DNA from 2 places in the Microbacterium sp. NPDC012755 genome. Region 2 is predicted to be linked to the other one. Evidence: predicted binding sites of a transcription regulator. Region 2 holds the regulator's gene; the other holds the start of a gene.
What was found. The regulator HrcA, encoded in region 2, represses chaperone genes, less so after heat shock. The targets are predictions, from matches to a motif close to TTNGCACTCGNNNNNNNCGAGTGCNAA.

Region 1: the regulator HrcA is predicted to act here: its motif matches at 1,695-1,721, upstream of groL (chaperonin GroEL).

The regions. Positions count from the first base shown of each region.
Region 1 covers NZ_JBIBCT010000001.1:40,354-43,763, forward strand. Annotated here, with positions in the region: gene groL (chaperonin GroEL) at 39-1,658, opposite strand; gene ACFY5A_RS00220 (LytR C-terminal domain-containing protein) at 1,783-2,361, opposite strand; gene ACFY5A_RS00225 (DUF3263 domain-containing protein) at 2,430-2,687, opposite strand; gene ACFY5A_RS00230 (DUF2332 domain-containing protein) at 2,697-3,410, opposite strand, start outside.
Region 2 covers NZ_JBIBCT010000001.1:3,358,098-3,361,507, forward strand. Annotated here, with positions in the region: gene dnaJ (molecular chaperone DnaJ) at 1-996, opposite strand, end outside; gene hrcA (heat-inducible transcriptional repressor HrcA) at 1,035-2,063, opposite strand; gene ACFY5A_RS15745 (carboxylesterase family protein) at 2,134-3,410, shown strand, end outside.

The DNA.
Region 1 (3,410 bases), 3.3 Mb from region 2:
CGAGGCCGGGGCGTTCCTGTCAGTGCGGCTGGTGTGGATCAGAAGTCCATGCCACCGGACGGGTCGCCCATGGGGGCGGCGGCCTTCTCGGGCTTGTCGGCGACGACGACCTCGGTGGTGAGGAAGAGGCCGGCGATCGACGCCGCGTTCTGCAGAGCCGAACGCGTGACCTTGGCCGGGTCGATGATGCCCGCTGCGAACATGTCGACGTACTCGCCGGTCGCAGCGTTCAGGCCGTGACCCGAGGCCAGCTCGGCGACCTTGTTCGCGACGACACCCGGCTCGAGACCGGCGTTGAGAGCGATCTGCTTCAGCGGAGCCTCGATCGCGACGCGAACGATGTTCGCACCGGTCGCCTCGTCACCCGTGAGGGTGAGAGCGTCGAGAGCCTTGGTGCCCGACTGGATGAGCGCGACGCCACCACCGGGGACGATGCCCTCCTCGACGGCTGCCTTCGCGTTGCGGACGGCGTCCTCGATGCGGTGCTTGCGCTCCTTGAGCTCGACCTCGGTGGCCGCGCCCGCCTTGATGACGGCGACGCCGCCGGCGAGCTTGGCGAGGCGCTCCTGCAGCTTCTCGCGGTCGTAGTCGCTGTCGGTGTTCTCGATCTCGCGACGGATCTGGGTCACGCGACCCTCGATCTGCTCCGCCTCGCCCGCACCCTCGACGATCGTGGTCTCGTCCTTGGTGACGATGACCTTGCGCGCACGGCCGAGCAGGTCGAGCGTGGCGTTCTCGAGCTTGAGGCCCACCTCTTCGGTGATGACCTGTCCGCCGGTGAGGATCGCGATGTCCTGCAGCTGCGCCTTGCGACGGTCGCCGAAGCCGGGAGCCTTGACGGCGACCGACTTGAAGATGCCCTTGAGCTTGTTCAGCACGAGCGTCGCGAGAGCCTCGCCCTCGACGTCCTCGGCGATGATGACGAGCTCCTTGCCGTCCTGGATCACCTTGTCGACGATGGGCAGGAGGTCCTTGATGTTGGAGACCTTCTGGTTCGCGATGAGGATGTACGGGTCCTCGAAGACAGCCTCCTGGCGCTCCGGGTCCGTCACGAAGTAGGGGTTCAGGTAGCCCTTGTCGAAGCGCATGCCCTCGGTGAGCTCGAGCTCGGTGCCGAAGGTCTGCGACTCCTCGACGGTGACGACACCCTCCTTGCCGACCTTGTCGATCGCCTCGGCGATGAGCTCGCCGATCGCGGGGTCGGCTGCGGAGATGGACGCCGTGGCGGCGATCTGCTCCTTGGACTCGATCTCCTTGGCGCTGCTCAGCAGCTCCTCGGTGATCGCCGCGACGGCCTTCTCGATGCCGCGCTTGAGCGAGATCGGGTCGGCGCCGGCCGCGACGTTGCGCAGGCCTTCGCGGACGAGGGCCTGTGCGAGGACCGTGGCGGTGGTGGTGCCGTCGCCGGCGACGTCATCGGTCTTCTTGGCGACCTCCTTGACGAGCTCCGCACCGATCTTCTCGTACGGGTCGTCCAGCTCGATCTCCTTGGCGATGGACACGCCGTCGTTCGTGATGGTGGGGGCGCCCCACTTCTTCTCGAGCACGACGTTGCGGCCACGCGGGCCGAGGGTCACCTTGACCGCGTCGGCGAGGATGTTGAGGCCGCGCTCGAGGCCGCGGCGGGCCTCCTCATCGAAAGCGATGATCTTTGCCATGAGTTTTGTCGTCCCTCCTGGACGTAGACGTTGGGTTTAGCACTCAGAGTGAGAGAGTGCTAACGCCATTCTGGCACTCGACACCTTCGAGTGCAAGCCGCGAGGAGGGTGCGCCGCCGACCGATCAGGGGGCCGGAGTCTCCTCCGTGGTGGCCGGGGCGGAGGACGAGCGGTCGAGGCCGATGACGACGGTCAGCTGCTTGCCCCCGGTCTCGTTCATGGAGGCGTAGAAGTCGCTCTTCTGCACGTCCGCTCCGCCGATGAGGTTGGCGAGCCCGATGGCCGCGAGCTCGTCCGCGTCGTCGACGTAGTACACGGTCGTCGTGGCGAAGTCCTTGCTGGCGCTCTCGGTGGCGGAGACCTTGTCGGCGGTCCATCCGCTGTCGATGAGCTTCGCCCGGATCTGAGCCTCGAGGCCCTCCTCCGGAGTCGCGTTCAGGATCATCACCGAGTAGGCGGTGTCGACGACACCGGTCTCGACCGGCGTCGGCGTCGACGACGGCACGGCCTCGGGGAAGAGCGTGATGCGGCCCATGACCACGAGCGAGCCGAAGATGCCTGCGATGATCAGCACCAGCGCGGCCACGAACGACCAGAGCAGCACGACCCAGCCGTTCATGCCGGGGGCTTCGGCGCGATGCGCTCCTACACGTCCTGCGGAGTGGGGGACGTCGTCGAATCGGTCACGAGTGGGCTTGGACACCACTCGATGCTAGCGGCACCCGCCTGTGCGTCCGCATCACGACGGCGGCGGCGTCCGAAACCGCGGACTCAGCCGACGAAGCCGGGAGTCCTGGCCGAGCGCTGCAGCGCACGGGACTCCCTGATCCGACGGAGCCTGCCGACGAGCATCGGGTCGTACGCCAGAGCGGCGTCGGAGTCGATCAGCCGACCGAGCAGCTGATAGTAGCGCGCCGAGCTCATGCCGAGCTGCGCGCGGATCACTTCTTCCTTCGCGCCGCTGTGCCGTGGCCACACGGTCTCCAACGCGAGGATCGCACGATCGCGCTCGGTCATCTCTCCCAGCATGAGAACAGGTTAGATCGCCGCGACGCCATCGCCGCCGCGCCACTCCCACCATCGTCCGAGCGGATCAGCCGCGGCCCGCACCCTGCCGTCCAGCGCGACGACGAAACCGCTCCAGGATCCGTCGTCGACGGGGGGCTCCCAGACATCGAGGAGAGCCGGCGGATCGATGGTGATCCATCTGGCCGGGAGCGCGCGGATGGCCTCGACGAGCGCGAGCCTCTGCTCCCGGGGGATGTGCACCAGCACGCCGGGGGTGGTGATGACGAGCGTCGCACCGTCCGGCGCCTCCGCGGCGAGCGCGTCGATCCGCTCCAGGGCGTCACCGGCGATGAGGTGCGGAGGGTCGGATGCGGCGATGTCGAGCGCCGCCGTGACGCGATGCTCGCGCCCCTCCTCCCCCGGCCAGACGAGGCCCTGCAGCCAGCGGCGATCGCGTTCGTCGGACGCGTCGAGGGGCGCGAGGTCGATGCCGGCGCGCCACACGACCTCCGGCAGGCGCAGGGGTGGAATCCCACCGTCGATCACGCTCTCCAGCACGACGGCCGACGGGCCGTCCACCGGGTCGAGAGATCGCCGCAGCATCCCTTCTCCGTCGACGAACCGATAGGAGTACCGGTCGGGATACAGGCAGAGCCCTGCCGAGGCGCCGATCTCGAGCAGCGCGATGGGGCCCTCGATCTCGCTGAGCACGGGGAGCAGCGGCGCGAGGCGGAGGGGCTCGTT
Region 2 (3,410 bases):
GTCGAGCTTGGTGGGCGTGACCACCTGCACGCCGACCCTGAGGTCACCACGCTGGGATCCCCGCAGCGGGGTGATGCCACGGCCCTTGATCGTCAGGACGTCACCCGACTGGATGCCGGAGCGGATCTCCAGGTCGACCTCGCCGTCGAGCCCCTGGATCTTCGTGTCCGTTCCGAGGATCGCGTCGGTCATCGATACCTCGAGCGTGGCGAGGAGGTCGTCGCCGTCACGGCTGAACGCCGCGTGCGGGCTCACCGTGACCTCGACGTACAGATCGCCGTTGGGGCCACCGGCCTTGCCCACCTCGCCGGAGCCCGGCAGCTGCAGTCGCAGCCCGGTCTCCACACCGGCGGGGATGTCGAGGGACACCGTACGACGCGACCGCACGCGCCCCTGACCAGCGCAGGTTCCGCACGGGTACGGGATCGTCGTGCCGTAGCCCTCGCAGGTGCCGCACGGCTGCGAGGTGATGACGTTGCCGAGAAGGCTGCGGACCTGACGCTGCACGTGGCCGGAGCCGCCGCAGATGTCGCAGGTGACGGGCGACGTGCCCTCCTGGCAGCAGGATCCCTGACACGTCTCGCACAGCACCGCCGTGTCGACCTCGATGTCGCGGTGCGCGCCGAACACCACGTCGCCGAGCTCGAGGGTCACACGCACGAGCGCGTCCTGGCCGCGCTCGCGCCGTGACCGCGGACGCGCGCCGCGCCCGCCGCCCTGCGCGGCGCCGAAGAAGGTCTCGAAGATGTCGCCGAAGCCTCCGAACCCGCCGAAGTTTCCTGCGGCGCCGTCTCCGCCGCCCATGTCGTACCGGCGTCGCGACTCGTCGTCGCTGAGCACGTCGTACGCGTGCGTGACGAGCTTGAAGCGCTCCGCCGCCTCCTCGCCCGGGTTCACATCCGGGTGCAGCTGACGCGCGAGGCGTCGGTACGCCTTCTTGATCTCGTCGGTGGACGCCTCTCGGGATACCCCGAGAACCTCATAGTGATCCGCCACGATGGCCCTTCTCCGTGTGTGTTCGTTCGGCGGCCGCCTCAGCGGCTCGCCTCGTCTTCGTCGAGCATCCGCGACAGGTAGCGGGCCACGGCCCGCGCCGCCGCGAGGTTGCTCGGATAGTCCATGCGGGTCGGGCCCATGACGCCGACGCGCGCGGTGCCGCTCGGTGCGGCGTAGTTGCTGGCGACGATCGACGCCTCGCCGAGACCGAACGGAGCGTTCTCCGTGCCGATGCTCGCGGCGAGCCCGTGCACGTCGGTCTCCATCTCGCTCATCAGCCGCAGCAGCGTCACCTGCTCCTCGATCGCCTCGAGGAGAGGATGGATGCTGCCGCGGAAGTCCTGTTCGCGCCGGGCCAGAGTCGCGGCCCCCGCCATGACGAGGCGCTCCTGGCGGAACTCGCCCAGCTCGTCGATGATGACGGTCGCGAGGGCGCGCAGCGCGGCATCCGTCGTCGTGTCATCGGCGAGCAGGGTCTGCAGGCGCTCAGCGGCGTCGCTCACCGCACGGCCCGTGATCAGCGCGGACAGCCGCGCCCGCAGCACCGCCACATCGGCCTCGTCGAGCTCGATCGGGAGCGGGGTCATGCGCTGTGAGACGCCGCCGGCGTCGGTGACGAGCACGACGAGCATCCGGCTCGGCGCGAGCGCGACGAGCTCCAGGTGGGTCAGATGCGCCCGGGCGAACGACGGGTACTGCGCCAGGGCGACCTGCCCCGTGAGCTGCGTGAGCACACGGACGGTGCGCGCCATCAGGTCGTCGAGATCGGCGGGGTCGGCGAGGAAGGACTCGATCGCGCTGCGCTGAGCCACGGTGAGCGGCCGCAGCTGAGCCAGGTGGTTCACGAAGACGCGATACCCCTTGTCGGTCGGCACGCGCCCCGAGGAGGTGTGCGGAGCGGCGATCAGCTCCTCGTCCTCGAGCAGCGCCATGTCGTTGCGGATGGTCGCCGCGGAGACGCCGAAGGAGTACCGGTCGACGATCGTGCGGCTGCCGACGGGTTCGTGCGTCTCGACGTAGTCCTGCACGATCGCGCGCAGCACCTGCAGGCCTCGCTCTGTGACCATCTCACCCTCCCGCCTGGCACTCGGACCGATAGAGTGCCAATCCTATCGCGTGCGCCCTAGGATGGCGCTCATGACCACGCCGTCCACCGCTTCCGTCAGCACCGGGGTCCTCCGAGGAACCGTCGAGGACGGCGTCCGTCGCTTCCTCGGCATCCCGTATGCCGCGCCGCCGTTCGGGGACAACCGGTTCCGCGAGCCGCAGCCCGCTCCCGCCTGGACGGGCGAGCGCGACGCCACGTCCTTCGGCCCCACGTCTCCCCAGCTCCCCTACTCCGGCGCGACCGGCGAGCTGCTGGGTTCGGTGCGCATCGACGGCGAAGACATCCTCACCGTCAACGTCTGGTCCCCGGTCGACGCCTCGGACGCGCCCGTGCTGCTGTGGATCCACGGCGGCGCCCTCGAACGCGGCACCGCCGCGCTCTCGATCTACGACGGCACGGGATTCGCACGCGCCGGCATCGTCTTCGCCTCGATCAACTACCGCCTGGGCTCGGAGGGCTTCTCCGTGCTCGAGGACGCACCGCGCAACCTCGGCCTGCGCGACGCCGCGGCCGCCCTCGACTGGGTCCACCGCGAGATCGCGGCGTTCGGCGGCGATCCCGCGCGCATCACGGTGATGGGCGAGTCGGCGGGCGGCGCGATCGTCGCCGGTCTCCTGGCCCGTCCGAAGTCGCGTGCGCTGATCGCTCAGGCGATCATCGAGTCCGGTCCTCTGGAGGCGCAGACACCGGAGAAGGCCGGGCGCGTCACCGCGCAGCTGGCGAAGCGGCTCGGCATCCGCGCCGATCGGGAGTCCTTCGCCGGCGTCGACCCCGATCAGCTCCTGCAGGCCCGCCGCGAGCAGTCGGCAGGCTCCTCTCCCCTCGCGGGCGCGCCGGGATTCCAGTTCTCGATCGACCCCGACAGCCTCCCCCGGTCTCCCCACGAGGTGCTCGGCGAGATCGACACCCCGCTGCTCATCGGCAGCAACACCGACGAGTACCGGCTGTGGTTCCCCCCGGAGGCGCTCGCCGGCATCAGCAGGGCGAAGCTGCTGATCGCGCGTCTCGCGCTGCGCATCCCCGGCCGTGCGGTGGCCGCGTACCGCGCCGACTTCCCTTCGGCGTCGACCGGGGAGATCTTCGGACAGCTCGCGACCGACGTCATGCTCCGCGCTCCGCTCAGTCGTGTCGCGAGAGCACGCCCCGCGAACACCCACGTCTACGAGTTCGCCTGGCCCAGCCCCGTGCGCGACCTCCGGGCCGCGCATGCGCTCGAGCTCGGGTTCGTGTTCGACCGGCTCGACGACCCCGAGACGCAGCGCATGGCGGGGACCGACGCTCCGCGCGAGCTCGCCGCCGACATGCA